One region of the Jeotgalibaca sp. A127 genome, then DNA from elsewhere that is predicted to be linked to it. Evidence: predicted binding sites of a transcription regulator. Region 1 holds the regulator's gene; the other holds the start of a gene.
The links. Region 1 encodes CtsR, which represses protease genes until heat stress. Its sites were predicted from a motif close to TTGGTCAAAAAAGGTCAAANA; they were not measured.

Region 1 (15,450 bases):
GATTGGATTTTCCGTTTTACCCGTCAACAAAAAAGCGACCGCACCGTTTCCGGAACAAAAGTCCACGATTGTCGCTTTCCGTTTTCGAGGTAATTCAGCAAAGTCTGCCAATAAAACAGCGTCCAGAGAGAAAGAAAAAACAGAGGGACTCTGAATAATCTGGATATTTTCGCGTTTCAAAATATCCAGACGTTCGCCCTCTCTTAAAAGGGGGTTTTTATCTGTCACCATTACCGCCCCGTTCTCCATAAATGACATCCAGACAGAAGACACAGGATTCATCATCCACCCTGCGGCTGCCGTAATAAACATTACAGACATGGAAGCCATCCTCATATAATTTCTGTAGATTCAAACGTGATTTAGACATTTCTGGTTCCGTCACCACAGTATCTGGCTCCAATTGTTTATCCAGGTATTCAATGCGGTCACGCAAATGTTGGTTCTCAATCTGCAGATTTGTATTTTCCTCAATCAATTCCGTCAGCTTCTGTTGAATTTCCCGTAAATCTTCATTAACAGATGAAATCCGGCTTTCAACACGATGAAATTGATCAAATAAAGCTCGTTTATCCATTCTACCCACTCACAATTTCATATTTCTTAAGCAAAGACTTGCGTCAGTTCTTCCCAGGCATATTGAACTGTTTTTCGTTCCTGGAACAATTTTATGGTCACCACCTGGGATAGGATATTCAATCCCACAACTTTTCCCAGTCCTTCTGGCGTTTCGATTTCAGTGCCGTAATCCGGCATGGATTTCTTTAACTCTTCATACGTCTCATCTTCATAATTCAAACAGCACATCAAGCGCCCACATAATCCTGATAATTTGGCATTATTCAAGGATAACCCTTGATTTTTAGCCATTTTTATCGATACAGGTACAAAATCACCCAAGAAAGTAGAGCAACAAAGCGGCCGGCCACATGGACCAATGCCCCCCAAAAATTTCGCTTCATCACGGGCGCCAATTTGTCGCAACTCAATCCGTACGTGGAAAATAGCTGCTAGTTCCCGCACGAACGAGCGGAAATCGACGCGGCCAGGAGCGCTGAATAAGAAAGTTAGCTTTTGACGATCGAATGAGTAATTCGCACCGACAATTTTCATCTCTATTTGGGAACGGCGCGCTTCCGCTTTGGCTATTTTAAAAGCTGCTGCGGCTTCTTCAACATTGTCTTTTTCTATCGTCAAGTCCTCTGTCGTTGCGGATCGCAAGATTAATTCGGCCGGTTGTAGAGCATCCTCTTGTTGACAGCTTTTGGATGCAATGACAACTTTCCCGATTTCAAGATATTCGCCTTGTCTGACAATGACTTTTTCATTTAACGCAAACATTTCTGATTCATTTTCAAAATAAGAAATGGGACCATTATTTACAAAACGAATACCCAGTGCTTTTTTCACCTTAGCTACCTCCTTTTTCATTGCTCACTTGATTAGTTGATTTTGAATAACAAGACTTTCCAAAACACCTTGTGCTTGGACATTAGCCTGGATGGCTTTCTTGCCATCCAGGATATTCTCTATTTGTTGGGTTAAATAACCACTATCTTTTCGAAAATTTTGATGATGTTTCAATAGTTCTTGGTGAACGGCCGCTTTATCATGACCGAATGATAGATAGAGCATATCGCGATAATGGAATAGTAACAAATCCAGACATAACGTTATCTGTGCACGTTCTTTCACCAAAGGCATGAGGTCAGTGTGGACATAAATAAAAGCCATGGAGTCTTTCTTCATGAGTTGATTAAACCACGTCCATACTTTTCCCAGGAGCTCCTGGAACCATTCATCTGCCTGTAATCGCTGGGCTTCTTTTGTATCATTGGTTAAAGCTGATAATACACCGACGTATTTTTCCGTAATGCCTTCTTCCCGAAAAACATCCCCCATCACTTCCCGCTTTAAAGGCTGGAAATGAATGATTTGACAACGGGAGCGGATGGTTGGAAGAATATTCTCTTTTACGGTTGTCAGTAAAAATAAATACGTATCCATCCCTGGTTCTTCCAAAAAAGTCAGGAGGCTGTTGGCCGCGCTAATGGTCATCTTTTCCGCCTGATCGATGATATAGACCTTTTTATTGCCTTCCACTGCACTTTTAGAAAATTCGGATTTCAGTTGCCTGATTTGATCCACTTTAATGGATTGGCCGTCCGGCTCCACCACGATTAAATCCGGTTGATTCCCCTCAATAAATCGCCGGCAATTCCGGCAATTCCCGCAAGGTATCCCGAGGTGTCCACTCTCACAAAAAATAGCTTGTGCCACCCGTTCGGCTAAGGCCATTTTCCCGGTTCCCCGAGCACCTTCAAACAAATAAGCGTGGCCAAGTCGTTTTCCGGTAATTGCGTTCGCAAACAATTGCTGAAGTTCCGGCTGTTTTTTTTCTAATTCTGTCACCATGGGCATTAGAAGCGATGGAAGCTTTCAACAGGCATGACGAAGACGGTCGCCCCACCTACATGTACTTGCATCGGATAAGCCAAGTTGTTGCCGTTTAATGATACATCCATGTTAACCGGAGTAGTCATGTACTGTTCTCTGGATTCACAGTTCACTTTGATAATGTTCAGTACTTCTTCTACTTGTTCATCCTCAACACCAATCATGAAGGTTGTGTTTCCTGAACGGAGGAAGCCACCAGACGATGATAATTTTGTTGCCCGGATGTTTGCCTCAACAAGTTCATCCGAAAGTAATGCACTGTCTTTATCTTGAACGACTGCCATAATCAGTTTCATAACGATCTCCTCTTTCTGTCTTTTAAATTAAAAGAAGCGGGACAGGATAACTGTCATACACTGTGTCACGACTTCTTCTGGTGTTTGTGTGCCATCTATTGTAACAATTCGCTCTTTGTTCTTTTGCGCCAAGGCTTGGTAGCCTTCCCTTACTTTCTCATGAAAAGACAACTTTTCTTGGTCGAGACGATTATACTCTCGTGTTCCCTCGCTCTTTTGAATGCGGCCTAAGCCGACTTCAGCCGGAACATCAATGTATAATGTTAAATCAGGCTGGATACCATCTGTCGCAAAATCATTGATTCGAAAAATACCCGCCTCGCCAATTTCACGCGCGTGTCCTTGGTAAGCAATGGAACTATCCACAAAACGGTCGCAAAGAACAATATCGCCTGCGTCAAGAACGGGGAGTACTTTTTCCACCAAGTGTTGGCGGCGGCTTGCTGCATACAACAAGGCTTCCGTCCGTGCATCCATCTTTGTATGTGCCGGATCCAGAATGATATCCCTTATTTTTTCTGCAATCGGGCTGCCACCCGGTTCACGGGTTGAGACAATCTGTTTATCCGTCATTGTGGAGAGGCGTTTTACAATCTCTCTCAATGCGGTAGTTTTGCCAGATCCATCCGGGCCTTCCAATGTGATAAAAATACCATTCATATACGCTAGCTCCTTGTTCATGTAATCTCATTATACTCTAATTCATTGCTTTTTTATAGCTTCTAAAAAGTCAGCTAATCCTGGTATAAGTTGTCTTTTTTATAGCCTCGTTTTTTCAGACCCATTGCTTTGACCTTCCTTGGCTTGACAATATCACCCTGGATATTCCGCTGACGCGCTTCGCGCATCAAGCACAAGTACTTGGCTCTTTCAATTTTCCGTAAGGCATTCAAGTCTTCCGGTACATCGTACGCTTCTTCTTCGAGGTGTAAGAGCAGTTGGTATCTCTGGAAAACAGTCTGCAGGCTATTGCTCAAACGTTCATCCATCAGCTGTTTTTGCTGATTTTTCCTGCTTTTATTCAATAAATGGAACACCATTTTATTAATGACTCCTCATACTTTCTTCCTATAATTCCCGGCGACCGTCGATAGCGCGGAATAACGTCATTTCATCCGCATATTCAATGTCGCTACCCACTGCCAGTCCATAGGCAAGACGCGTCACTTTGATTCCAGCTGGCTTGATGAGTCGTGATAGGTACATCGCTGTTGCTTCACCTTCTGCCGTTGCGTTGGTTGCAATAATCACTTCATTAATTTCCTCGTTTTGAAGACGTTTAATCAAATCAGGGATATTCAAATCTTCCGGTCCGGTTCCTTCCATCGGAGAAAGAACACCATGCAGAACATGGTACAAACCATGAAATTCCCGAATTTTTTCCATGGACATGATATCGCGTGGATTTTCCACTACCAAAACGGTTGAACGGTCACGGCCTTCATCCTGACAAATGGAGCAAGGGTCCGATTCGGTGATGTTGCCACAAACGGAACAGTAATGTAAATCTCTCTTTGTACTGATTAAGGCATTCGCGAATTTAACAATCTCTTCCTCTTCCATATCCATACAGAAGAAAGCAAGACGAGCCGCCGTTTTTTGGCCGATACCTGGTAATTTCATGAAACTCTCAATCAGCTTGGCTATTGGTTCTGGATAATGCATTTAGTCAGCACCTTCCGTCAATTAAAAGTTAGGCATTGCGCTTGCGAATTTACCCAATTTTGCTTTTGTTTCTACTTCGATTTTCTCAAGAGCAGCGTTTGTCGCCATCAAAATTAAATCTTGCAGCATTTCGATATCATCTGGATCGACAGCTTCCGGTTTGATTGCAACATCAACTACTTTTTTATCTCCGGTCATTGTTACTTGAACAAGTTCATTGGCAGCTACCCCTACAAACTGTGTTTGGTTGATTTGTTCTTGTGTTTCCTCGATTTGTTTTTGCATTTTTTGCATTTGTTTCATCATACCTTGCATATTTCCCATATTTCCGCGCATTATAATTCGCTCCTTTTATTTAGTCGTTTATGATTGTCACATTTTCTTCTCCGAAAATGCTGATTGCTTGTTCGACAACTTCTTGTTGTTTTTCTTCTTCCCGCACATCTTCATCCGGTCCCATTGCAAAATCTTCAAAGGGTTGTGGCGGTACATCGTTGTCCGAAAACTCACTGGCCACGGGATGGTCTGTTGGGGCCACTGCATTTGGTTCCGGTTGTTTCGGCTGGATTTTACCTGCCTTTAAATCCTGTACATAGTTACGGCGCAAAGTTCCCCATTGCTCGACGGTCAAACAAACGACTTCACCTGGTCGGTTTGTCATCCTTTGAATCGCCTCAGCCAATGCTTCCCGGAGTTCCATATCTTCCGTCGCTTTTTGGCAAAGAATATCGTACTCGAAAGCTAGAATACAGGCACTACCGTTTGCTGCCACGGGTTCTGCTTGGCGTAAAACCGCTCGTTGGGTAACAGATAGGTAATCAAGGATATCTCCCCAATTAGATTGTAACGTAACAAGCTCTTGTTTTGTTGCTTCGCGCATAATTTGTTGCGCGCGACCGATATCCGGTTTAAAACCATTTGGATTTTTACGTGGTGGCGCTGGTTTTGCAACTGTATCACTTGCTGATACTTCAATTCTACCATTTTTCAATCCTTCCAAAACAGCTTTTAGTTCTTTTTTCAAAGAAGCAACTTCCTTTTCCAGACGGACCACTTCTTGGCTGTCTGCTGCTTTGGTTGTGGCTGTAGCTGGTTGTGAAAGGGGCTGTGATAATTTAACCGCCAGGACTTCCAGGTAGACATCCGGTTGTGTTGAGAAACGCATTTCTTTTTGCGTTTGGCTGAATTCTTCAATAGCCCGGTATAAGAACGTAGCTGCCACTGATTCAGCAAACGAACGGAACTTATCCGTCAAACGGTCAGCGTCCTCCATCCCTTTACCGTTTGTCTGTTTATACACCAAAATGTCCCGGGAAAACAGGATCATTTCTTCCAGGAAGCGGCCTGCTTCTTTACCGTTAGCTAAAATCGCATTCAGGATTTTAAGTGCTTCCTCAGCGTTTTCTTCCTTGAGGGCGCCCAGGAATGACAACATCATTTCCTCGGTCAGGCTTCCCGATACTTGAATCGCGTTATCCAAAGTGACCAAATCGGAATTATAGGAAATGACTTGATCCAATAGACTCAAGGCGTCCCGCATTCCGCCGTTAGCTGCCCGCGCAATAACATGCAGGGCTTCTTCCTCATAGGCGATTGTTTCTTCTTTCAAAATAAAAATCATTCGCGCTAAAATATCTTGGTACGTGATGCGTTTGAAATCAAAGCGCTGTGTCCGCGAGATGATGGTCAGTGGAATTTTATGCGGTTCGGTCGTTGCCAGAATAAAAATAACATTCTCCGGTGGCTCTTCCAATGTTTTCAAAAGGGCATTAAAGGCGCCTGTTGACAACATATGCACCTCGTCTATGATATAAATTTTATGTTCAGCTTGCGTGGGAGCATAACGAGCTTTGTCGCGAATGTCACGGATTTCCTCAACCCCGTTGTTACTGGCCGCGTCAATTTCGATGACGTCATTCAAGCGACCTTCTGTAATGGCAAGACACATTTCACAGGCATTACATGGTTCACCGTCTTGTTGATTCGGGCAGTTAATGGCTTTAGCGAAAATTTTAGCCGCACTCGTTTTCCCTGTCCCTCTTGGACCAGTGAATAAATAAGCGTGGCTAGATTTTTTTTGTTCGAGAGCATTTTTCAAAGTTCGCGTCACCGCTTGTTGACCGGCAATATCCTCGAAGCGCTGTGGCCGCCAGACACGATAAAGTGCTTGATAACTCATTATTTCCCTTCTTTCTGTGCGTATTTCATCTATTCATTATACGGTAAAAAAGCCAAAATAGAAAGCGGAGCTGACGTTTCCTTTTGACTTGAAAAGGCGCCAAATTAACCTTTTTAAATGGTATCGGGATATTTTTGTTTTTAGATGAAATCCAGAGTATACTGGACACAAGAGAGGAAAGGAGGGATAGACGTGAAAATCCGAATTGAAACATGTACAACCTCCATAGCTACAAGTTTGAATACCGTCAGGAAACTCCGTGAAGACGGCATTCCCAAAGAACATATTTATATTGTGACGAATATCGCCAGTAAAGATACGATTCTTAATAATTATGACCTCCGCAATGAAGATGGTTCCATTTTTTCTTCCCATTCCCTGATTGAAAATGTCAAAGATATTTTAACCGTCCCCGAATTTAAAAAGACGGGGCATCCCCTGGATACTCTCCAGAAGTACCAAGAACGAATTGAATTCGGCAGTATTGTTGTTGCCGTTGTTGAATAACGAAATAAAACGCTCACCCAGAGACTTTTCTTCTGGGTGAGCGTTTTTTGTAAAAGTGATTAAAAAATAAAAAGCCCTCATCCGAAGATAAGAACATCTGGTTTGCTATTAACTTACAGCACATGGCGACTCTTACTTATAGCTGCTTCCTTCCGGATCTGACTCATTCATAAGACCGCCATTGCAGTAAGGCCTTTCGGCAAAGTTTAGTATAACACACGTCGCCCTTATTTTTCAAGGGCAATCAGCTCATTCGACGTAAATGTTTCCGACTTTCTTCTTTTCTTTTTAAGCGTAACGCGCGAAAAAAGGTTTGCAGCAAACTTTGGCATTCATCATGCAGAATACCTGTTTCCACTTCTGCTTGGTGGTTAAAGCGATCGTCTTGCAATAAATTCATCAATGTACCGGCAGTCCCACCCTTTAAATCAGCCGCACCATAATAAACTTTTTTGATGCGTGACAAAATGATGGCACCACTGCACATTGGGCAGGGTTCCAACGTTACAAACAATTCAGCATCTTCCAAACGCCAATTCGAAAGTTTTTTGTTGGCATCACGAATGGCCGTCATTTCGGCATGTGTAGTGGCATCGTTAGTCGTTTCCCGTTCATTATGGCCGCGTCCAATAATTTCACCATCCAGTACAATAACCGCGCCAATGGGAACTTCCCCAATAGCGCGCGCTTTTTCTGCCTCCAGGATAGCTTCCCGCATAAACGCCTCTTTTTCAGCTAATTCCATCTTATCCCTCTTTCTCATCCACCCTAATATAATCTATTTCGGAACATCTTTCCAATTATTTTGTATCAATGTTAAAATGAAAGTACTATTGAAATCGATTGCGAGGAAAATCTTTTATGGAAGACTTACTTAAAGAACTTTTCCCTGAGGCGAAGGTCAACCAATCTTCCTGGATGGGAAATGATTATTTCACTGTCCCCCTGGAGGGCAAATTCATGCATTTCGCATCCGGTACCATAACAGACCGGGAAAAACGTCTGATCATCCAGATGTTGGAACCAGATACAGTTTTTAATACCGGCCTCAAGAACGTTTGGGCACATTATTTGTTGGAAAATCCCAACCCTATCCCAAGTGGTTATGAGCGCATCCAGGTCCTGCAAGTCACTTTAAAACAAACTTCTCCAGAGCCGATTGACCGAAAATTATGGCTGGATGCTTTTAAAAACACCCTCTCTTCTATAGTCGATGGTTTTTTTGTTTCAGAACAATATGCCCTCTTCATTATTCATAATCCTGATCACTTTGAGCTGACAAATGAAATTGAAGGCGTCTTGAATGTGTTGGATGATGATTTTGGCATCAAGTCCAATGCATATCTGGGTCAAAACTGGACAGTCAATTCGTTTTTACCTGCACTTTTTTTAGAAGAACAAAGTATATTCCTGGATACACGTTCCCGAAGCCAGGCGGATCAAATCGTCACCCTAACGACGACAGCTTTGCCCCACTATACCTTTGAAGCAGCTTCCAAAAGTCCAATTCTAGCCACAATAAAGGAAGGTATTCAAAATATCGACGGCGGGGCTGACTTAGTGTATGCCATGTGGCAAAATCAGGGAAATATTTCCAAAGCAGCTACGGACCTTTACGTCCATCGTAATACGTTACAATATCGCATTGACCGTTTTGTGGACACAATCGGTTTGAATTTGAAAAAAATGGATGATTTACTGCTGAGTTATATGGCATTACATGCCCGGTTTAAATAACAAAGGAGACGACAGGTTGCCCTATCGTCTCCTTCTCATTCATTTATTTGAACTTTTTGCTTACATGATCTTTATAATCAACCGCTTTGTCTCTCAAATCGTCGAACGTATCAAAAATTGTATCTTTCCAGCTGCCGGTGCGATCGAAAACGCTCAATAATGTTTCGATTTCATTATCACTTAGCGTTTCGACGACGTTCATGACACGATGGTTGCCTTTGAATTTACTTTTCAATCGTTGGCGGTTTAAATAAGCCCCAACGCGGTCCACAGTTTCTTCTTCATTCATAAGAATTGTTGCGACAGCAGTTATAGCAGCCGTGGCAGCTAAACCAATGAGAAATGCTTTTTTTGAATTTGAATTTTTCATTATTGATCGCTCCTTTTCATTTGTCTTTATTTTAGCATACAAGAAAACGTATTCCGAATGATTTGGTCTGCCACCTATGGCATAATAAGCGTACATTCTATCGAAAAGGGAGTCTCCACATGTTTACTAAATGGCTGGAATCTTATGCCGAACATCATACCATCGAGAAAAAGCGTCTGCGCATTGGCTTATTGGCCGGTGTTATCGGACTGATTTCAAATTTATTACTTTTTATTGTTAAATTAGCTGCGGGTTGGTTATCGGGCAGTGTATCCATTATGACCGATGCCATCAATAGCCTTTCCGACACTGCTTCTTCCATTCTGACGTTATTGGGCTTCAAGGCTGCTTCTAAGCCACCAGACAAAGAACATCCTTATGGGCATGAACGCTTTGAATACATCAGTGGACTATTGGTTTCAACCATCATTATTTTTGTGGGGTTTCAATTTTTGACTACTTCCGTCGAACGTATTTTTAATCCCACCGCCTTAGCAAGCGGGCCACTTATTTTTGTGTTATTGACGGTTTCCATCTTCGCAAAAATAATCCAGGGCCTCTTTTATAAATCAGCTGCCACTACCATCCATTCGAATACTCTTAGAGGAGCAGCTCAAGATAGTTTGAACGATGTTTATACGACCATCATTGTATTACTTGCTTCATTGATTGAGTTTTTCACTGGGTTAACAGTGGATGGATATGCAGGGGCGATACTTGCCATTTTTATCATTTACAGTGGCATCAACATGATTCGTGATTCCATGGATGATTTGCTCGGCTCACGACCAAACGAGAAAGAGCTGTCCGAAATCCAGGCGCATTTCGACCAATTCGACGCCATCCTGGGCTATCATGACTTGCTCGTTCACAATTATGGCCCCAATAAGACGTATGCCTCCATCCATATAGAAGTCGATGATAGTTGGACCTTAACCGAGGCGCATGAGGTCAGCGACTATATCGAAAAACATTTCAAAGATGAACTTGGTATCGATTTAATTTGTCACCTGGATCCAATAGCCGTTCAAAACGAGGAACATACGCGAATTTACCGTGAAGTCAAAGCCATCCTCAAATCTTACCAATTAAATTTGAAATTTCATGATTTCAGGGTTGAAGAAGGACCTGAAAACGTCAAAATATCTTTTGATATTGACGTTCCTGAAGACATTACCACCTCAAATGAACAATTAGTCAAAGTTATTAAACAGGACATTTCAGAAAAAGTCGGCGAAGCGGAAATCGAAATTACGGTCGACCGCTTGAGCTTATTGAAGCACTAATCAAAAAAACGAGGGCGAGACTTGTGTCTCTTCCTCGTTTTTTGTATGTTAAGAATTACTTCCTACTAAATCTTTACCTGTTTCGTCTGTTGGTTCCTTTTTATCTTCACGGACTGAAATACGGATTTCTCCGTTGCGCGCACCGATAGTCACGGAATCACCAAATTTAACATTTCCGGTTAGCATTTCTTCGCTTAGTTTGTCCTCGATTTCTTTCTGGATAGCACGACGAATTGGACGCGCCCCATATTCAGGGTCGAAGCCAGCCTTAGCGATAACATCAATCGCAGAAGGGGTAACTTTAACGTGAACATCCAAGTCTTTCAGACGTTTCACAATCGTATTCGCCATCAACTTAACGATTTCATGCAATTCTTTCTTGTCCAGCGAATGGAATACAATCGATTCATCAATTCGGTTCAAGAATTCCGGACGGAAAGTACTTTTCAGTTCTTCCCGAATGCGTTTCTCCATCGCCTTATAGTCATGTTTCATATCTTTGACATTGAAGCCAACGGATTTTTCATCACGAATGGCAGTTGCTCCCAAGTTGGATGTCATAATTAAGATGGTGTTACGGAAATCAACTTTGCGACCTTTCGAATCAGTCAAATGACCATCATCCAAAACTTGCAGCAGAATATTAAAGACATCCGGATGCGCTTTTTCAACCTCATCAAACAAAATAACAGAATAAGGTTTTTGTCTAATTTTTTCAGTCAATTGGCCACCTTCATCGTAACCCACATAACCTGGAGGTGAACCGACTAAACGACTGGTTGCAAATTTCTCCATGTATTCTGACATATCAATTCGAACCAAGGCATCCTCTGAACCAAACATTGCTTCTGCCAATGTTTTGGCCAATTCGGTTTTTCCGACACCCGTTGGTCCAAGGAAAAGGAAGCTTCCGATTGGACGATTTGGATCTTTCAATCCTGAGCGGGCACGGCGAATCGCACGTGATACAGCACCTACTGCCTCTTCTTGGCCGATAACGCGCTCATGAAGAACATTTTCAAGTTTCATTAAGCGGTCGCTTTCTTTTTGTTCCATCTGGTAAACGGGGATTCCGGTCCACAACGCAACAACTTCGGCAACATCGCGTTCATCTACACTCAAGGTGTATTCATCACTCTGGGAAGCCGCTTCTGATTCTTCTCTGATGCGATCCAGACGTTGTTTGCGTGTCATCTCTTTTTTACGAATACGCGCTGCTTTAGCAAAATCCTGGTTCAGGATGGCATCTTCTTTTTCTTTGCCGAGGCGCTCAATTTCATCTTCCAATTTACCCACAGGTGTATCACCATGCGTCACGTCTAAACGGACTTTCGCCGCCGATTCATCGATTAAATCAATAGCTTTATCTGGTAAACGACGAGAGGTAATGTAACGGGTTGAGAGCTTCACAGCTGCTTCAATCGCTTCGTCCGTGATTTCTACCCGGTGGTGATCTTCATAACGGGAGCGTAGTCCCATCAAAATATCCACCGTTTCATCAGCGGTCGGCTCGTCAATATGAATAGGGGCAAAACGACGTTCCAAGGCTGCGTCTTTTTCAATATATTTTTGATATTCGTCCAGTGTGGTTGCCCCGATTGTTTGAAGCTCACCACGTGCCAATGCAGGTTTCAGGATATTAGAAGCATCGATTGCTCCTTCTGCTCCCCCCGCACCGATTAACGTATGTAATTCATCGATAAAGAGGATAACATTGCCATCCCGATAAACTTCGTCGATGATTTTTTTCATCCGTTCTTCAAATTCACCACGGTATTTGGTTCCAGCTACCAGAGATCCCATATCCAGCATCATCAGACGTTTGTGTGCCAACTGCTCCGGCACTTCGCCATTGACGATTTTCTGGGCTAAGCCTTCAACGATTGCCGTTTTACCAACACCTGGCTCCCCGACAAGAACAGGGTTGTTTTTTGTACGGCGAGATATAACTTGAAGAATGCGACGTACTTCCCGTTCCCGACCTACAATCGGGTCTAATTTCTGATTACGAGCCAATTCTGTCATGTCCCGTGCCAGTGAATCTAGTGTTGGTGTTCCCTCCGAAGTTTTAGCAGCTTTTTTGCCGCCTCTAATCGTATTTTTTGCCGGTTGTTTTAAACCGATTTTTTCATATAGCGTTTTACGTAATAGGTTGAAATCAACACCAAGATTTTTCAAAATCTTTACTGCTAAAACTTCTTCTTTTAACAGACCAATCAATAGATGTTCTGTACCAACAAGAAGCGTTCCTAACTTTTGGGACTCTGTAGTGGCGTACATCACGACAGTTTTAGCCCGAGGCGAAAATGGCATTGGAGCAAAATGGTCGGATAACGGTCTTGCCGTTCCATAGCCCGTTAGATGCTCAATTTCATCACGAACGTGTTCCTCATCCACATCGAAGTCGCGAAGAATTTTCCCGGCAATTCCCTCAGGTTCGCGTAGAAGCCCTAAAAGAATATGTTCTGTTCCAATTGATTGATGTTTAAAGTAATGGGCCTCTTCCGTTGCTAGAATGAGCGCTTTGCTCGCTTTTTCTGTAAATAGTTCGTCCATCCTTAACGCCTCCTTTACTAGGGTTATGACTGATTATATTATGCTTTAAAGCGAAGACTCTGTAATTGTTTGGTCAAAAGATGCGCGCGTACAACATCCTCATCATCCCCAAAAACCTGGAGCGTATTTTTATCGAGAATTGACAACATGAGATTGCCTTCTCGCTTGGAAATTAGTTTTTTATTAAACATATTTTGAACGATGGCAAACGCGTCTCTTTCGGAAATAACGTTTCCGACCATCTTGATCATTTCATCAAGAAATTCCACTTCATCCATGAATTTGACCTTCATGATGCGTATATACCCACCGCCGCCACGTTTACTTTCGACTAAATAGCCATGTTGCTCGGTAAAACGCGTATTAATTACGTAATTGATTTGTGAAGGGACACAATTGAAGTGACTGGCCATTTCATTACGTCGTATCTCAACTTGCTCTTGTTGCTTAAGTATTTTTTTAATATAAGCTTCAATGATATCTGACATATTTTGGTTCTGCAATTCATCCGCCCCCTTTCACCTGACTAATTTTGACTATTGTAACACAAATAGTATGCTATTCTTGGTTCAGTGTCAAATGGAAAGGTCCGAAATCTGTCTATTGACCAATTATTATATCGTAATCTGACTCTTTTTTGAACTATTTTGTTTATAAATATCCCGGATGTGTATTTTTTAGTTTTATTGACAATGAATACTTTTAGTTTTAGAATTATTTTAATACTACTATATAAAAAGGAGCATCAGATCATTGGAAATCCTTTATACACAAACAAGAGAAGAAGGTTCACAAAAAGCTTATGAATTAATCCGGGAAGCCCTGGACAATGGCGCAAAAGTATTTGGGTTAGCAACAGGGTCAACCCCAGAAGGCCTTTATAAAAAGCTCGTTGAAAGTGATGTTGATTTTTCTGAAGCTGTTTCTGTCAACCTGGATGAGTATGTAGGTTTGCCAGGAACACATGAGCAAAGCTACCGTTACTTCATGGAACAAAACTTATTCAATCATAAACCCTTCAAAGAATCCTATGTACCAAATGGTATGAACGAAGAAAAAGCTGAAATCGAACATTATGAAGCTATTCTGGAAAAATACCCTGTTGATGTTCAAATCTTGGGAATTGGTCATAACGGGCATATCGCTTTTAATGAACCAGGCACACCACTTGACTCTTTGACGCACAAAGTTGAGTTAACGCAATCTACTATTAATGCTAACAAACGTTTTTTTGAAAAAGAAGAAGATGTGCCACGTCAAGCTTATTCAATGGGTCTTGCTTCTATCATGAAGGCTAAGAAAATCATTCTTTTAGCTTTTGGTGAAGATAAAGCTCAAGCAATCAAAGATTTAGTGACTGCTACGGAACCTACTGAAGACATTCCTTCAACTGTTTTAGTAAATCACCCAGATGTAATTATTATCGTGGATGAAGCAGCGGCTTCTTTAATTAAATAATTTAAGAATGACAAAGCCAGGCAAAATCTTATTTTTTAGATTTTGTCTGGCTTTATTTTTTTGCAAATAAAAAAGCCTCTCCATAGAGAGACCGATTCAATCATACTGCGCGGCAACGTCCTACTCTCACAAAGGGAAACCCTTCACTACAATCGGCGCTAAGAAGCTTAACTTCTGTGTTCGGGATGGGAACAGGTGTGACCTTCTCGCCATCGTCACCGCACAATGTTTCTTATCAATGAAAAACAAAAGACCAGGAAATTGACCCAGTCTCGGATATCGGGAAGACAGGATTCGAACCTGCGACCCCTTGGTCCCAAACCAAGTGCTCTACCAAGCTGAGCTACTTCCCGATGATAAAAATGCAACCAGTAGGAGTCGAACCTACAACCGCCTGATTCGTAGTCAGGTACTCTATCCAGTTGAGCTATGGCTGCAAAATGTGAAAGCGGAAGACGGGGTTCGAACCCGCGACCCCCACCTTGGCAAGGTGGTGTTCTACCACTGAACTACTTCCGCAAAATGCCGGCTAAAGGACTTGAACCCTCGACCCTCTGATTACAAATCAGATGCTCTACCAACTGAGCTAAGCCGGCTTTATACATATTAAAATGTATATGAGTCATGCAGGGCTCGAACCTGCGACCCTCTGATTAAAAGTCAGATGCTCTACCAACTGAGCTAATGACTCAAACAATCCATTGCGGACCTCGGTCCACACCATCCGGCCTGTTTGAGGGGGCCTGGATAATGGAGGTTGACGGGATCGAACCGCCGACATCCTGCTTGTAAGGCAGACGCTCTCCCAGCTGAGCTAAACCTCCGGAAAACAAAAAAAGAGAAAAATAAATTGCGCGGCAGCGTCCTACTCTCACAAAGGGAAACCCTTCACTACAATCGGCGCTAAGAAGCTTAACTTCTGTGTTCGGGATGGGAACA
Region 2 (15,450 bases), on a different contig from region 1:
GTTCTAAGCCTTCTGGTGCAATACGGTTATATGTTTGAATGTCCTTCATTTTTCAAGTTCCTCTCTTTGTTCGAACTCTTTCATGAATGTTACCAAAGCCTCAACCCCTTCAATTGGAAAAGCATTGTATAGACTGGCCCGCATCCCTCCTACTGAACGATGGCCTTTAAGATTGACAAAGCCAGCAGCAGTGGCTTCAGTTATAAACTTCTTGTCAACTTCTTTGTCACCTGTAATAAAGGGAATATTTGTCAAAGAACGATAATCAAGGTGAACAGGTGACTTGAATAAATTAGATTCCTCGATTGTTTTATATAGTAATCCCGCTTTTCTTTCGTTCAACGCGACCATGCTATCAATACCACCAAAATCACGTAGCCATTCAAACACTAACTTGGATACATATATAGCGAATGTTGGTGGTGTGTTATACATAGAGTCGTTTTTAATATGTGTTTTGTAATCAAGCATTGTTGGGATAGTAGCGGTGTGCTCTTTGATTAAGTCTTCACGAACGATTACAAGTGTTAAACCCGCTGGACCGATATTTTTCTGTGCACCTGCATAAATTAAACCAAAATCACGCACATCATAATTTGCAGAGAGTATATTGGAGGACATGTCCGCAACTAAAGGAATATCTCCGTATTTTGGTATATTTTGATAGGCCGTTCCTTCAATGGTATTATTTGTCGTGATATGGATGTAATCAAACTCAGAAGAATCTTCTATTTTCACATCTGGTATTTGCGTATAGTGATTGTCTTTGGCATCTGCGATAATCACTGCTCGTTCTGGGAATAACTTGTGTGCTTCTTCATATGCTTTCTGTCCCCAGGATCCCGAAATAATATAACCCGCTTTTTTATCTTCAAGCAAGTTAATCGGAACTGCCGCAAACTGCAAACTTGCACCACCTTGGAGGAATAAAACGTGGTAATTATCCGGAATGTCCATGAGTTCTCTCAAAGTAGTCTCGGCATCAGAAATAATCTGTTGGAATAACGATGATCGATGACTCAACTCCATCACGGACATCTCACTACCTTTATAGGATAGCAGTTCCTCTTGTACTTCTCTCATTACTGCTTTAGGTAACACTGCAGGGCCTGCAGAAAAATTCCAACATGTCATACGGGACACTCCAATCATATTCTCATATTTATTTAATATTAAAGTAATTATAACAAAGTTAATGATATTTGAAAGGTTTATTTAGAAGCTCTGTTTACTTGGTGCAGTTTGTTTTTGCGTACCTATTCCCTATCTGTCTGCACAATTATCTTGGGTTGTGCAGGCTATTCGAAAAGTACGCACAACTCTGGTTTAATCGGTTCTTGGTTATCTGGTGTTGGTGAAGGAAATGCCCTTCGGCCTGCGTGTTTGCTTGTGTACTGCCGTGGGACCGCCCGGAGCCTGTAGTCTCCGGGCTTGCAAGCCTCAAAGGGACCGTAGACGCTGAAGCATCAACGGTCCCTACTTTCGCATTGCATCCTTGACACGGCCACAAGCAACCCCACCGTCCTTCGGGATTTTCGAGAAGAATACTAATACTACCAACACCATAAATAATAGAACCTACAGAAAAAACCCTATCCAGCTGGATAGGGTTTTTGATTTGAAATTATTTGTTTTCTAGGTTGTAGAATGCTTCTAGACCTTCGTAAACAGCTAATTCTCCCAATTGATCTTCAATACGTAGCAATTGGTTGTATTTAGCGATACGGTCTGTACGGCTCAATGAACCTGTTTTGATTTGTCCAGCGTTAGTTGCAACAGCGATATCAGCGATTGTTGCGTCTTCTGTTTCACCAGAACGGTGAGAGATAACAGCTGTGTATCCAGCTTTCTTAGCCATTTCGATAGCTTCAAAAGTTTCAGTCAAAGTACCGATTTGGTTAACTTTGATTAGGATTGAGTTACCAATGTGGTTTTTGATACCTTTGCTTAGGATTTCAGTGTTTGTAACGAACAAGTCGTCACCAACTAATTGAACTTTTTCGCCAAGACGTTCTGTCAATAGTTTCCAGCCGTCCCAGTCGTTTTCGTCCATACCATCTTCAATTGAGATGATTGGGTATTTAGATACCAATTCTTCCAAGAAAGCAACTTGTTCTTCAGCGTTGCGTTTTGCTCCGCCTTCGCCTTCGAATTTAGCGTAGTTATAGATACCGTCTTCGTAGAATTCAGAAGCTGCACAGTCAAAACCTAAGAAAACATCTTTACCTGGCTCTAGACCAACTGCTTTAATTGCTTCAAGAATTGTTTCTACTCCGTCTTCAGTTCCTTCAAAACGTGGTGCGAAACCACCTTCGTCCCCAACTGATGTTTCCAATCCACGAGATTTAAGGATTGAAGCAAGTTTGTGGAAGATTTCAGCTCCCCAACGTAGTGCTTCCTTGAATGTAGGTGCGCCTACAGGAAGAATCATGAATTCTTGGAAAGCGATTGGTGCGTCAGAGTGAGAACCACCATTGATGATGTTCATCATTGGAGTTGGCAACACTTTAGCGTTGAATCCACCTAGGTATTGGTACAATGGCACATCTAGGTATTCTGCTGCTGCGTGTGCAACTGCGATAGAAACAGCTAGAATTGCGTTTGCTCCCAATTTGCTCTTGTTAGGAGTACCATCTAATTCAATCATAACTCTGTCGATAGCTAGTTGGTCTCTTACGTCAAAACCGATGATAGCGTCAGCGATTAGCTCAACGTTCTCAACTGCTTTTTGAACACCTTTTCCTAGGTAACGGTCTTTGTCACCGTCACGTAGTTCTACTGCTTCGTGTTCACCTGTAGAAGCTCCTGATGGAACCATACCGCGACCAAATGCGCCGCTTTCTGTGTAAACTTCAACCTCAACAGTTGGGTTACCACGTGAATCAAGTACTTCTCTAGCCAAAATATCTGTAATGAATGGCATTCTATTCTCTCCTTTTTGAAAACAATGATTTGTTTTACAATTTTAATTTTAGACAACTTTCGTGTTCTTTGCAACTTAATCTCGTAAATGATTAATCTTTTACGATTAAAGTCTCGCCTGTCATTTCTTCAGGTTGAGCGACACCCATCAAATCAAGCATTGTTGGAGCCACATCAGCCAGTTTTCCGTCTGTGCGCAATGTTACACCAGGTTTTGTAACAATTACAGGAACAGGAACCGTCGTATGAGCAGTATGTGGTGTTCCCTCAGGTGTAATCATCGTATCTGCATTACCGTGGTCAGCAAAGATAATTGCGTATCCACCGTGGGCAATAATATTATCGACTACTTTTCCTAAGTTTTCATCAACTGCTTCGATCGCTTTGATGGTTGGCTCCAGCATACCAGAGTGCCCAACCATGTCCGGGTTCGCGAAGTTCAACATGATTGCATCATACTTGTCTTCGTCGATTGCAGCACTCAAAGCATCTCCAACTTCATAAGCGCTCATTTCAGGTTTTAAATCGTAGGTTGCCACTTTCGGAGAAGGAATCAAGATACGATCTTCCCCTTCAAATGGATCATGTTTTCCACCGTTCATAAAGAAAGTAACGTGTGGATATTTTTCTGTTTCCGCAACATGTAATTGTGTTTTACCGTTGTTACTCAACACTTCAGCCAATACGTTTTTCAATCCGATTGGTGGGAATGCAACATCAGCAAGAACGGTATCTTGATATAGTGTCATTGTCACAAATTTAATATTTTGTGGACGAACACCACGATCAAATTCTGTCCATGTTTCATTACTGAAGGCATTTGAGAGTTGAATTGCACGGTCTGGTCGGAAATTAAAGAAGATAGCAGCATCGTTATCTTTTACAGTTCCTACCGGCACGCCATCTTTTACGATAACGCTTGGTAAAACAAACTCATCGGTAATATTGTTTGCGTAGCTATGTTCAACAACAGCCTGTGCAGATGGGAATTGAGGGCCTTCACCATGCATCACAGCATTGTAAGCCAAATTCACACGTTCCCAACGTTTATCACGATCCATCGCATAGTAACGACCGGAGACAGTTGCAATTTCGCCTAAGCCGACTTCAGCCATCTTATTTTCAATTGTTTTAATGTATCCTGGTGCAGCGTGTGGATCTACATCGCGACCATCCAAAAATGCGTGTAAACAAAGTTTCTTTACGCCTTTATGTTTAGCACTTTCAATCAAGGCCAAGATGTGACCCAATTGACTGTGTACACCACCGTCAGATACTAAACCGAACAAATGGAGTGTAGAGTCATTATCGATTGCATGTTGATAAGCACCTTTCAGTGCATCATTGGTCAGGAATTCACCATCTTGGATTGCTTTGTCAATACGTGTCAAACTTTGGTAAACAACGCGACCAGCCCCAATATTCGTATGCCCTACTTCTGAGTTACCCATTTGACCTTCAGGAAGTCCTACGGCTAAACCAGATGCAGCCATTGTTGCATGCGGGTAGGTATTCCAATAACGATCAAAGTTAGGTTTTTTTGCTTGTGCCACAGCATTACCAATGATTTCGTCACGACAACCGAAACCATCAAGAATGATGATTGCTACAGGTTTCTTATTCATTATTTTACTGCCTCCAATAATTTCAAGAAGGACTCTGCTTCAAGACTTGCGCCTCCAACTAAAGCACCGTCAATATTAGCTTTTGCCATATATTCAGCGATGTTTTCTGGCTTAACACTACCACCATATTGGATACGAACCGCATCCGCTACAGCACCATTGTACAATTCACGAACTGTTTCACGAACAACGCCACAAGTTTCATCTGCATCTTCAGCCGACGAAGATTTACCTGTTCCGATTGCCCAAATTGGTTCATAAGCAATAACAAGTTCTGAAACTTGTCCTTCTGTTAAATCTTTCAATGCATTAGTTATTTGGCCTTTAATCCATTCAGCAGTTTCTCCCGCTTCACGTTGTTCTAAAGTTTCGCCACAACATAGGATAGGAACCATTCCATTACGGAAAATCGCAAGTGCTTTTTTGTTGATGTCTTCGTCAGTTTCGTGGAAATATTGTCTTCTTTCAGAGTGACCAATGATAACATAGTCCACACCCAGGTCACCCAGAGCTTGTGGGCTAATTTCACCAGTAAAAGCGCCTGAATCTTCAGAGTAACAGTTTTGCGCTGCTACTTTTAAATCAGTTCCTTCACGATCAGCCACCATTTTTTCTAAATATAAAGCCGGAGATCCAATAACAGCATCTACAGCATCGTTACTTGGAATTGCGTTTTTAACTGCTTCAACGAAAGCTTGCGCTTCAGCAGCAGTTTTGTTCATTTTCCAGTTACCTGCAATGATAGGTTTACGCATGATTTTCCTCCTCTAGCTAAATCCAACGATTATTTATCTGAAATCGAAGCAACACCCGGTAATTCTTTACCTTCCAAATACTCAAGTGATGCGCCACCACCAGTAGAAATATGCGTGAAGTCGTCTGCATAACCTAATTGCATTGCTGCTGCAGCAGAATCGCCACCACCGATGATTGTTGTAGCATCTTCTAATTTAGCGATTGCTTCACAGACACCAATTGTACCTTTGGCAAAGTTTTCGAATTCAAAAACTCCCATAGGGCCATTCCAAACGACTGTTTTAGCACCCTCTAGTTCTTTTTCAAATAGCTTGATTGTTTCTGGTCCGATATCCAACGCTTGTTTGTCAGCTGGGATTTCGTCCATTGAAACATAACCAACTAAAGCATCATTGCTGAAACCAGATGCAATAGCAGCATCGATTGGCAAGATAAGTTTATCGCCTGCGCGAGCCATCAATTCCTTAGCCAAGTCCAGTTTGTCAGCTTCTAGTAAAGAGCCACCGATTTCTTTTCCTTGTGCTTTAGCAAATGTATAAGCCATGCCGCCACCGATAATGACTTTATCAGCTTTTTCCAACAAGTTTTCGATAACACCGATTTTGTCAGAAACTTTGGCACCACCCAAGATTGCAACGAATGGGCGTTGTGGTTCGTCAACAGCACCACCGATGAACTTGATTTCTTTATCCATCAAGAAACCAGCTGCTGAATCTAAATGAGAAGCAATTCCGATATTTGAAGCATGGGCACGGTGAGCAGTACCGAAAGCGTCGTTCACAAACAGGTCACCTAGGCTAGCCCAGTATTTACCAAGTTCTGGATCGTTTTTGCTTTCTTTTTTACCGTCAACATCTTCAAAACGCGTATTTTCGAACAATAGAACTTCGCCATCATTTAATGCATTGATTGCTGATTCCAATTCTTCTCCACGTGTTTCGGCAACAAATTTCACTTCTTTATTCAATAGAGAAGCTAAACGTGTAGCAACAGGACGCAAGCTCAATTTAGCTTTGTCTTCTTCTGTTTTAACTTTTCCCAAGTGAGAGAAAAGAATAACTTTTGCATTGTTTTTAATTAAGTGCTCGATAGTTGGCAAAGCTTGTACAATACGATTATCGTTTGTAATTTCCCCGTCTTTCATCGGCACGTTGAAGTCTGCACGAACCAGAACTTTTTTACCAGCAACATCTAAGTCTGTAACAACTTTCTTTGTCATAAAATAAAAACCTCCGCTTCTTAATCATGTAAAAAGGCAGGAAGCGCGACGCTTCCCGCCTATTTTACGAGTTAATTTAAATTATTTTGAAGCCATGTATGCTAGAGTGCTTACCATGTTTGCAACGAAACCGTACTCGTTATCATACCAAGCAACAGTTTTAACCAATTGGCCGCCGTTAGCTTCCATGATTTTTGTTTGAGTAGCATCGAAGATTGAACCAGCTGGAACGCCGATTACATCTGAAGATACGATTTCATCTTCTTCGTACAAGAATGCATTTGAAGAAGCTTCTTTCATTGCTGCATTTACTTCTTCTACAGTAACGTCTTTTTCAAGTACTGAGTAAAGTTCTACCATTGAACCAGTGATAGTTGGAACACGTACTGCAGTTCCATCGATTTTACCGTTCAATGCTGGAATTACTTTACCTACTGCTTTAGCAGCACCAGTTGATGCTGGAATAGCGTTAGCTGCACCGGCACGGTTTTTACGTCCGCCTGGAGCATCTTGCATAGCTTGTGTAGCTGTGTAAGCATGGATTGTTGACATCAAAGCACGTTGAATACCGAATTTTTCGTTCAATGTGTTTGCCAATGGTGCCAAGCAGTTTGTAGTACATGAAGCTGCAGATACGATTACATCTGAAGATTCGATTGTTTCGTGGTTAACTCCGTAAACGATTGTTTTCAAGTCGCCAGAAGCAGGTGCTGAAATCAATACGCGTTTTGCACCAGCATTGATGTGCGCTTGTGATTTTTCGTCTGATACATAGAAACCAGTACATTCTAGAACGATGTCAATTCCTAACTCGCCCCATGGTAGGTTGTTAGCATCTTTTTCAGCGAAAGATTTGATAGCTTTACCAGCTACTACTAAATCATCGCCTTCTACTGCTACTGAGTGAGGGAAACGTCCTTGAGCTGTATCATATTTCAACAAGTAAGCTAAATCATCGTTATCTGTTAAGTCGTTGATTGCTACTACTTCCATGTTTGTGTCAGATTCCATAATACGGCGTAGGGCTAAACGTCCAATACGGCCAAAACCATTAATCGCTACTTTTACTGTCATTATAAAAAATCCTCCTTCAGGATAATTAATATATTTTAAAGGGAAATCCCTTTTAAAATCTGGTTAGCTGCACCTTCATCTGTTACAAGCCATGTATGTTCTGGTGCAATGTGTGAATAAGCTTCAATTGCGTTTGCTTTCGAACTTCCCCCTGCTATGGCTATCGCATAGGGAATCTTTGCAACGTCTTCTATCTGTAGACCGAAGCGCGACAAGCGATGTACAATTTGACCTTTTTCGTCAAAATAACATCCAAATGCTTCTCCGACAGCTTTTTTCTCAATCAGATCCGCCTTAAACCCTGTCGCCATCTTGCGACGATCCATCATAACTTTAGCATTTCCGATGCTATATAACAAGCAATTCGCGCGCTTCATCAGATTCATCGTCTGTAGAATCGAGGGCTCATTTTTTAACATATTCAACGCTTCTTCGCTCAAATCATCAGGTACAAACAATGCTGTGTTTGTGCCTCCCGTAGCTTGGGCCATTGAATCACTGACGGAGTTTGCCTGGATTGCCATTAGGTCACCCAAACCGCCTCGTGCCGGTACAAAAGTAAAATGCCTTTGTTCAGATAGTTTCGTAGTCATATGTCGCGCCATTGCAAGCATAGTACTACCACCCGCAACAGCAACTATGAACTCACCTTCCGGTAACAATTCATCAAAAACTTCGACTGCCTGTTTTCCTAAATCATCAAGAGCATCACTCGATTCATCTGTATCACCTGGTATAATGCGACAAAATTGGAGGTTCAACTTCTTAGCAAGTGCCTCTTCTTTTCTGTCCATTGTCAGCATGCGATCAAGAACGTCTTCAAGCTCATGGAATACTTTCTTTCCCTTTAAGGTGAGTGACATTCCGGACTTAGAACTAATGAGCAAACCTTGGTTCTTCAAAAAGTCCGTTTCGGTGCGTAATGACCTTTCGGAAATGCTGGTGATTTCGGACAACGAGCGTCTACCGATTGGCGCATGTAAGTGAATAACTTCCAGGATATGATAGCGATGAGTTAAATGTGCTAATAAATCCGGAATCACTTTTTGTAAGACAGAAATAGCATCTTTCATATCATCCCCCACTTTCCTAGTAGGTCAAAAAACGACCAACCATGCAGAAAAGTCTAGGCCATCATACTACCCAGAAGCAGTACAGGAGCTCTAAAAGCTTAATAGCGGTGCATCTCTTTCCCTTACAACGTTTATTCTATCAATTCCGAACTTTTTTTTCAACTATTTTGTATCATTTTCTTAAAAAACCCAATATTTTTTTGGGTCGTTTTTTGTCCCGCAAAACAAAAAAGCAAAAGCCCCTTGTTGTTTCCGCTTACATTTTACCACAACAAGAAAAAAAAAAGACAACCAACTTTAAATTGTCGGTTGTCTTTCGTCTTAAATGCTTATTTCAGGTTTTTTGAACTTTCCATTACTTGATCAATCAAACCGTATTCTTTCGCTTGTTCAGCTGTCATGTAGTTATCACGATCAGTATCACGTTCGATTACTTCGATCGGTTGACCTGTTCTTTCAACCAAGATTTTATTTAGGCGTTCACGCGTTGCCAAGATATGTCTGGCCGCGATTTCGATTTCAGTTGCCTGACCTTGTGCTCCACCCAGTGGTTGGTGAATCATGATTTCAGCATTAGGCAAAGCGAATCGTTTACCTTTGGTTCCAGCCGTCAATAAGAAACTTCCCATTGATGCAGCCATACCCATTGCGATTGTTTGAACGTCTGCTTTTACAAAATTCATGGTATCGTAAATAGCCAGACCAGCAGATACGGATCCACCCGGAGAGTTAATATAAATATAAATATCTTTTTCAGGGTCTTGCGCATCCAAAAATAGCAATTGTGCAATAACCGAGTTTGCCAAGTTATCGTCAATGCCACCAGAAATCATGATGATACGATCTTTCAAAAGGCGTGAATAAATATCATAGGCGCGTTCACCGCGAGAAGTTTGTTCAATTACTGTAGGTACTAGATTCATTTAATTATCCTCCTAATCAAGAAATATTTTTCATTTACAGTGATAATTGTACACCATTGGTCAAAAATGGTCAATTCGTTTGGTTGACCTTTCACCTATTTTATCAAAGTTAATAGGCTATGGATATAAAAAAGCCCCCACCTTGAACAGACAAGATGGGGGCACCGTTAAAGACGTCGCCTGAGGGAATCGAACCCCCATTGCAAGAACCGGAATCTTACGTGATATCCATTACACTAAGGCGACAGCAGTGTTATTATTATAACACTAAACGCGAACTGTTGGCAATAACTTTTTAAAATCAGAGCACCCTTGTCATAAAAGCACCCTGATTCTTCGTTCGGATGAATCCAACTAACCTAATTGATTAACGAATATAGTCAAGTATATGTTGCCAAGTGTCATATTTGAAAACATCCATCATTTCACCATCTCCTAAGACACTATATCCCACAGCTAGGCCCACAAAAAATAAAACGGCTGCCAAGACTATGAAAAATATAATCCAAAATAGAGCTCTAAATATAGGTTTAACGTCGAATTTCATTACGAACTTCCTTTACATTTAATTTGTTTGGAGAATTCTTCTCAGGAATCCAATCTTTTTGCGACGGGACTTGCCAATGTTTTCTAGTAGCAGACCTGTTCCCAAAACAACTGAATCTAAAGCTTCTGTTGCAACGAACACAGGAACACCCAGCTCATCGCTGAATAATTCTTCGATACCTTCGATCAAAGAACCCCCACCAGTTAAAACAATCCCGCTATTAATAATATCTGCACCAAGTTCTGGAGGTGTTGTTTCCAGTACCTCTTTAGCTTGATTAACAATATTCATCAATGTTTCATGCATGGCTTCGTATATTTCAGCCGAATTAATCGAAATGGTACGTGGTAACCCAGTCACCATATCACGACCACGAATTTCCATTGCAATAATCTTCTCTGGGTAAAGCGCAGTACCTACTTCTTTCTTGATTTGTTCTGCCGTTCTTTCCCCAATAAGTAATTTGTGTGATCGTTTAACGAAGTTCATGATGTCTGCATCAAGTTTATCCCCTGCTTGTTTCAAAGAACTGCTTGTTACGATACCACCCAAAGAAAGAACAGCAACATCACTGGTTCCTCCACCGATATCAATAACCATATTACCATTTGGCTGGAAAATATCCAAACCAGCGCCGACAGCGGCAACTTTAGGCTCTTCTTCTAAATAAACGTTTTTACCGCCACTTTTTTCAGCAGCTTCAATAATTGCTTTTTGTTCTATTGCTGTAACGTTTGTCGGGCAGCAAATCAGAATATTTGGCTTAGTCATTAAGCCTTTCACGTTCAAACGGTCAATAAAGTGTGTCAGCATTGCCTCTGTAATGTCAAAGTCTGCAATAACGCCACCTTTTAGGGGACGAATAACTTTGATATTAGAAGGTGTCCGCCCTACCATTCGGTAAGCTTCAGACCCCACAGCAAGCACGCGGTTCGTCGCAGTATCCACAGCAACAACGGAAGGTTCGTTCAATACGATTCCTTTACCCTTCACATGAATCAATACGTTAGCAGTACCCAAATCGATACCTATATCTTTAGCCAAGTTTTTTCCCCCTGAAAATAAATCGTAAATATTTGTATTATGCAAACAAGGCATCAAGGTCTTGAGAAGAAAGTGATTTTTCAGCACTCTCATCGATTCTCTCAATATCAGCTCCAAGATTTCTGAGCTTTTTGTCAAATTCATAATAACCACGATCTAAATGTGTTAAATTTGTTACGCGTGTATAGCCTGTTGCTACTAAACCAGCAATGATAAGCGCTGCTGCTGCACGCAAATCTGTCGCGGCAACTTCTGCTCCCTGGAAGGAAGAATTACCGTACAGCAGTACAGTTTGACCTTCTACTTTGAAATTCGCATTCATCCGACGCATTTCTTCAAGATGCATAAAGCGATTTTCAAAAACAGTTTCCGTCATTGTGCTTGTTCCTTGGGATACTAGTTGTGCAATAGTCATTTGTGCTTGCATATCCGTTGGGAAGCCAGGATGTGGCATTGTCTTAACATCAGTGGCACGCAATTGTTTTGGTCCAATAATTCGTAGACCACTTGCTTCTTCCTCAATCGAAACGCCCATTTCCTTCAATTTCGAAATCAACGGTTTGTTGTGTTCAGCAATTGCATCCTCAATTAAAACATTTCCGTTAGTTACTGCAGCAGCAACCATGAATGTGCCTGTTTCGATACGGTCAGGAATAATAGAGTGTGTTACCCCTACAAGCTCCTCTACCCCTTCAATGCGGATTGTTTCAGTTCCAGCACCAAAAATTTTAGCACCCATGCTGTTTAATAAGCGTGCTAAATCAACAATTTCAGGTTCACGTGCAACGTTCTCCAAAATAGTAGTTCCTTCAGCATAAACAGCACCCATCATCAAATTCTGAGTTGCGCCTACACTAGGGAAATCAAGGTAAATTCTTGCTCCATGTAATTTTTCTGCCACTGCTTCTACATAACCATTTTCAATCTTAATTGATGCTCCCATTGCTTCAAAACCTTTTAAATGCAGGTCGATTGGCCGTGTCCCAATCGCACATCCACCCGGAAGTGCAACTTTTGCTCTACCTAGGCGACCCAATAATGGTCCCATAACAACTATAGATGCTCTCATTTTACTGACATATTCAAAAGGTGTTTCCCAGCTTACTTCATCTGTTGCATCCACAACAATTGTATTAGTGCTTTCGTCAAACTGTGTATCAATATTAATATTTTTCAAAACGTTATTAATTGTGTATACATCAGACAAAACTGGAACATTTTTTAATACTGTTTTACCTTTAGTAGCCAAGATTGTAGCAGCAACAATTGGAAGCACAGCATTTTTTGCACCTTCTGCTTTCACTGTCCCGACAAGTCGGTTCCCGCCTCTGACAATCATTTTTTCCATTCAAATATCCCTCCGAAATTCGTGTATCGCGTCTAGAGTTGCTCACAACTCTATTGTATTTATCGTTTGTTTAGTTTGCGTCATTTGCACTTGTCATGAAATACGTAGTCATAGGTTTAGTTAGTTATTAGAAAAGCCAAGTTTCGTGAAACAGTCACGAAATCAATAAAGAATGAACTCACTGTATATCCTAAAGCAATTGCAATAAAAAAATATAAGATTCTCGCTTCAGGTATATGGTTCTTTCTGATCCAAGTTTCAATCCTGATGGCTTTTATAGCCCAAAAAGACAAAAAAATAAATACCATATGAGAGATGATTTCCAGCATTCCGAATGAAAACATTGTATCCATCCTGCCCCTCCCCCCTATAGCCTTCAACTATACTAACATAAATTAAATCAAAAAAGAATAGTAGCTTACATTTTTAAATAAATTGAAATAAATAAATAATTTCATTACATTAATAGTGTAAAAAAACACCTTTATACTTCGTATTATAAATGCAAATTCCGCTATTTCAAACTGATATGGTTTAAAAATATATTTTTTTTACAATTATTTTGATTTTCAAACTCAAAAAATTCTATAAAGCACGATTTCGATATGTTTTCTTTTATTATTAAAAGAGAGAAAAAGCCAGAACCGCTGCATCAAATACGCAGGATTCTGGCCTAATGATGAGATTATAGTCTTTTTTTAGATACGCCGATACGGTTAATTGCTTTGGCAAGAGAAACACGCGCGCGATTGAACTCAACGAGATTCTTTTGGTCACGCGCTTCAGCCATTAATTCCTCGGCAGCTTTTTTGGCCAACTCCGCTCTATCCAAATCGATATCGCGTGAGCGTTCAGCTGTATTGGCAATAATATTGACTTGATTCCCTTGTACTTCCATTATTCCGCCGTTTATTGCGACATAATTTTTATCGTCATCACTATCAGTGACACGCGTCACTCTTAGTTCACCAATTGCGAGTGGCACAATGATCGGTATATGGCCCGGTAAGATTGTAATACCACCATCTGTCGTTTGGGCATCGACCGCTTTGGCTCGATGATCAAAAACAGTACCCTCAGGTGTAATGACAGAAACATGCATCACAGCCATATTAAGACACCCCTTTATAACCTAGGCTCTCAGCTTTTTTCAAAACTTCTTCAATCGTTCCTACATTTCGAAATGCCTCTTCTGGTACATCATCGTGTTTTCCATCAATAATTTCCTTAAAGCCTTTTACAGTTTCTTTTACTGGCACGTATGATCCCGGAATACCTGTAAATGACTCCGCAACATGGAAGTTTTGAGAGAGGAAGAATTGAATGCGACGTGCGCGCCCAACTATTTCTCTTTCATTCTCGGATAGTTCATCCATACCTAAAATGGCGATGATGTCTTGAAGTTCACGATAACGTTGCAGAATATGTTGTACTTCCGTCGCCACCTCATAATGTTCTTCACCCACAATATCTGGTGAAAGCCCACTTGAAGAAGATGCCAATGGGTCAACCGCTGGATAAATACCTTGTTCCGTCAAACGACGTTCCAGGTTGGTTGTAGAATCAAGATGGGCAAATGTTGTCGCGGGAGCCGGATCCGTATAGTCATCTGCTGGAACGTAAATAGCTTGAATAGACGTAATCGAACCATTCTTGGTTGATGCAATCCGTTCTTGCAGTTCACCCATTTCTGTTGCCAATGTTGGTTGGTATCCTACAGCTGACGGCATCCGTCCCAAAAGTGCAGATATTTCTGACCCCGCTTGAGTAAAGCGGTAGATATTGTCGATAAATAAAAGCACATCTTGATTTTCTTTGTCACGGAAATGTTCAGCCATCGTCAAACCCGTCAAAGCTACCCGCATACGGGCACCTGGCGGCTCGTTCATTTGACCGAAAACCATTGCTGTTTTCTTACCAACACCGGATTCCTGCATTTCATTATAAAGGTCATTTCCTTCACGTGTCCGCTCACCAACACCGGTAAATACAGAAATACCACCGTGCTGTTCAACGATATTATGAATCAATTCCTGGATCAAGACCGTTTTCCCGACACCGGCACCGCCAAACAAGCCTACTTTCCCACCTTTTAAATAAGGTGCCAAAAGGTCGATTACCTTGATTCCTGTTTCAAGAATTTCATAGTTACTGCTCAATTCATCATACGTCGGTGCAGCTCTATGAATACCTTCGCGTGGATAGTCCTCAGGAAATGGTTCTTTCAAGTCAATGGGATCGCCCAACACATTGAAAACACGACCTAACGTTTCTGTCCCTACCGGAACCCTGATAGGTTTGCCAGTATCAATCACTTCCATCCCGCGTTGCAGTCCATCAGTGGATTGCATTGCAATGGTACGTACTTCTCCGTTTCCAATTTGCAAGGCTACCTCCAGGACGATTTTTTCGACTTCACCGTTTTGACGCACTCTTTGGATTTGGAGTGCATCGTGAATATTCGGTAGTCCTGCATCAGGGGGAAAGCCGACATCGACGACAGGCCCAATAACTTGAACGATTTGTCCTTTTCTCATGTAATTTTGCATCCCCTTTACTTCTCTTCTAACGCATTTGCACCGGATACGATTTCCGTAAGTTCTTGCGTAATTGCACCTTGGCGCATTCTGTTTTGTTCTAATGACAAGCGTTTGATTAAGTCTTTCGCATTGTCCGTCGCACTTTTCATGGCTGTCATCCGTGAAGCATGCTCTGATGCTTTCGCATCGATGATTGCTCCATATATTAAGCTTTCTGCGTACTGTGGAAGAAGAACTTCCAAAATGTCTTCCTTCGTTGGTTCAAATAAATATTCGACTTCATATTCTTCTGCTTCGCGAACATCCAAATCAGAAAGAGGCAACATTTTTTCAGCACGGAATTCAGAGCTTATGGCGTTAATATGATGGTTATAACAGA

Region 2: the regulator CtsR is predicted to act here: its motif matches at 9,649-9,669, upstream of clpP (ATP-dependent Clp endopeptidase proteolytic subunit ClpP).

Annotation. Positions count from the first base shown of each region.
Region 1 covers NZ_JBQPRC010000016.1:209-15,658, reverse strand. Annotated here, with positions in the region: gene ACTVAI_RS11190 (tRNA1(Val) (adenine(37)-N6)-methyltransferase) at 1-228, opposite strand, end outside; gene ACTVAI_RS11185 (DNA replication initiation control protein YabA) at 218-577, opposite strand; gene ACTVAI_RS11180 (PSP1 domain-containing protein) at 604-1,410, opposite strand; gene holB (DNA polymerase III subunit delta') at 1,435-2,412, opposite strand; gene ACTVAI_RS11170 (cyclic-di-AMP receptor) at 2,421-2,753, opposite strand; gene tmk (dTMP kinase) at 2,781-3,413, opposite strand; gene ACTVAI_RS11160 (DUF2508 family protein) at 3,488-3,778, opposite strand; gene recR (recombination mediator RecR) at 3,822-4,418, opposite strand; gene ACTVAI_RS11150 (YbaB/EbfC family nucleoid-associated protein) at 4,440-4,757, opposite strand; gene dnaX (DNA polymerase III subunit gamma/tau) at 4,774-6,597, opposite strand; gene ACTVAI_RS11140 (hypothetical protein) at 6,790-7,104, shown strand; RNA gene ffs (signal recognition particle sRNA small type) at 7,212-7,297, opposite strand; gene tadA (tRNA adenosine(34) deaminase TadA) at 7,349-7,849, opposite strand; gene ACTVAI_RS11125 (helix-turn-helix domain-containing protein) at 7,966-8,841, shown strand; gene ACTVAI_RS11120 (hypothetical protein) at 8,885-9,211, opposite strand; gene ACTVAI_RS11115 (cation diffusion facilitator family transporter) at 9,331-10,497, shown strand; gene ACTVAI_RS11110 (ATP-dependent Clp protease ATP-binding subunit) at 10,546-13,053, opposite strand; gene ACTVAI_RS11105 (CtsR family transcriptional regulator) at 13,092-13,556, opposite strand; gene ACTVAI_RS11100 (glucosamine-6-phosphate deaminase) at 13,807-14,511, shown strand; rRNA gene rrf (5S ribosomal RNA) at 14,619-14,734, opposite strand; tRNA gene ACTVAI_RS11090 (tRNA-Pro) at 14,791-14,864, opposite strand; tRNA gene ACTVAI_RS11085 (tRNA-Arg) at 14,875-14,948, opposite strand; tRNA gene ACTVAI_RS11080 (tRNA-Gly) at 14,959-15,030, opposite strand; tRNA gene ACTVAI_RS11075 (tRNA-Thr) at 15,035-15,107, opposite strand; tRNA gene ACTVAI_RS11070 (tRNA-Lys) at 15,130-15,202, opposite strand; tRNA gene ACTVAI_RS11065 (tRNA-Val) at 15,263-15,335, opposite strand; rRNA gene rrf (5S ribosomal RNA) at 15,364-15,450, opposite strand, start outside.
Region 2 covers NZ_JBQPRC010000001.1:140,248-155,697, forward strand. Annotated here, with positions in the region: gene ACTVAI_RS00720 (phosphoglycerate dehydrogenase) at 1-49, opposite strand, end outside; gene serC (3-phosphoserine/phosphohydroxythreonine transaminase) at 46-1,134, opposite strand; gene eno (phosphopyruvate hydratase) at 1,625-2,923, opposite strand; gene gpmI (2,3-bisphosphoglycerate-independent phosphoglycerate mutase) at 3,015-4,547, opposite strand; gene tpiA (triose-phosphate isomerase) at 4,547-5,302, opposite strand; gene ACTVAI_RS00745 (phosphoglycerate kinase) at 5,332-6,522, opposite strand; gene gap (type I glyceraldehyde-3-phosphate dehydrogenase) at 6,604-7,596, opposite strand; gene ACTVAI_RS00755 (sugar-binding transcriptional regulator) at 7,632-8,669, opposite strand; gene clpP (ATP-dependent Clp endopeptidase proteolytic subunit ClpP) at 8,999-9,592, opposite strand; tRNA gene ACTVAI_RS00765 (tRNA-Arg) at 9,767-9,838, opposite strand; gene ACTVAI_RS00770 (DNA-directed RNA polymerase subunit beta) at 9,960-10,139, opposite strand; gene ACTVAI_RS00775 (rod shape-determining protein) at 10,158-11,183, opposite strand; gene murA (UDP-N-acetylglucosamine 1-carboxyvinyltransferase) at 11,221-12,531, opposite strand; gene ACTVAI_RS00785 (DUF1146 family protein) at 12,648-12,884, opposite strand; gene ACTVAI_RS00790 (F0F1 ATP synthase subunit epsilon) at 13,217-13,642, opposite strand; gene atpD (F0F1 ATP synthase subunit beta) at 13,644-15,068, opposite strand; gene ACTVAI_RS00800 (F0F1 ATP synthase subunit gamma) at 15,086-15,450, opposite strand, start outside.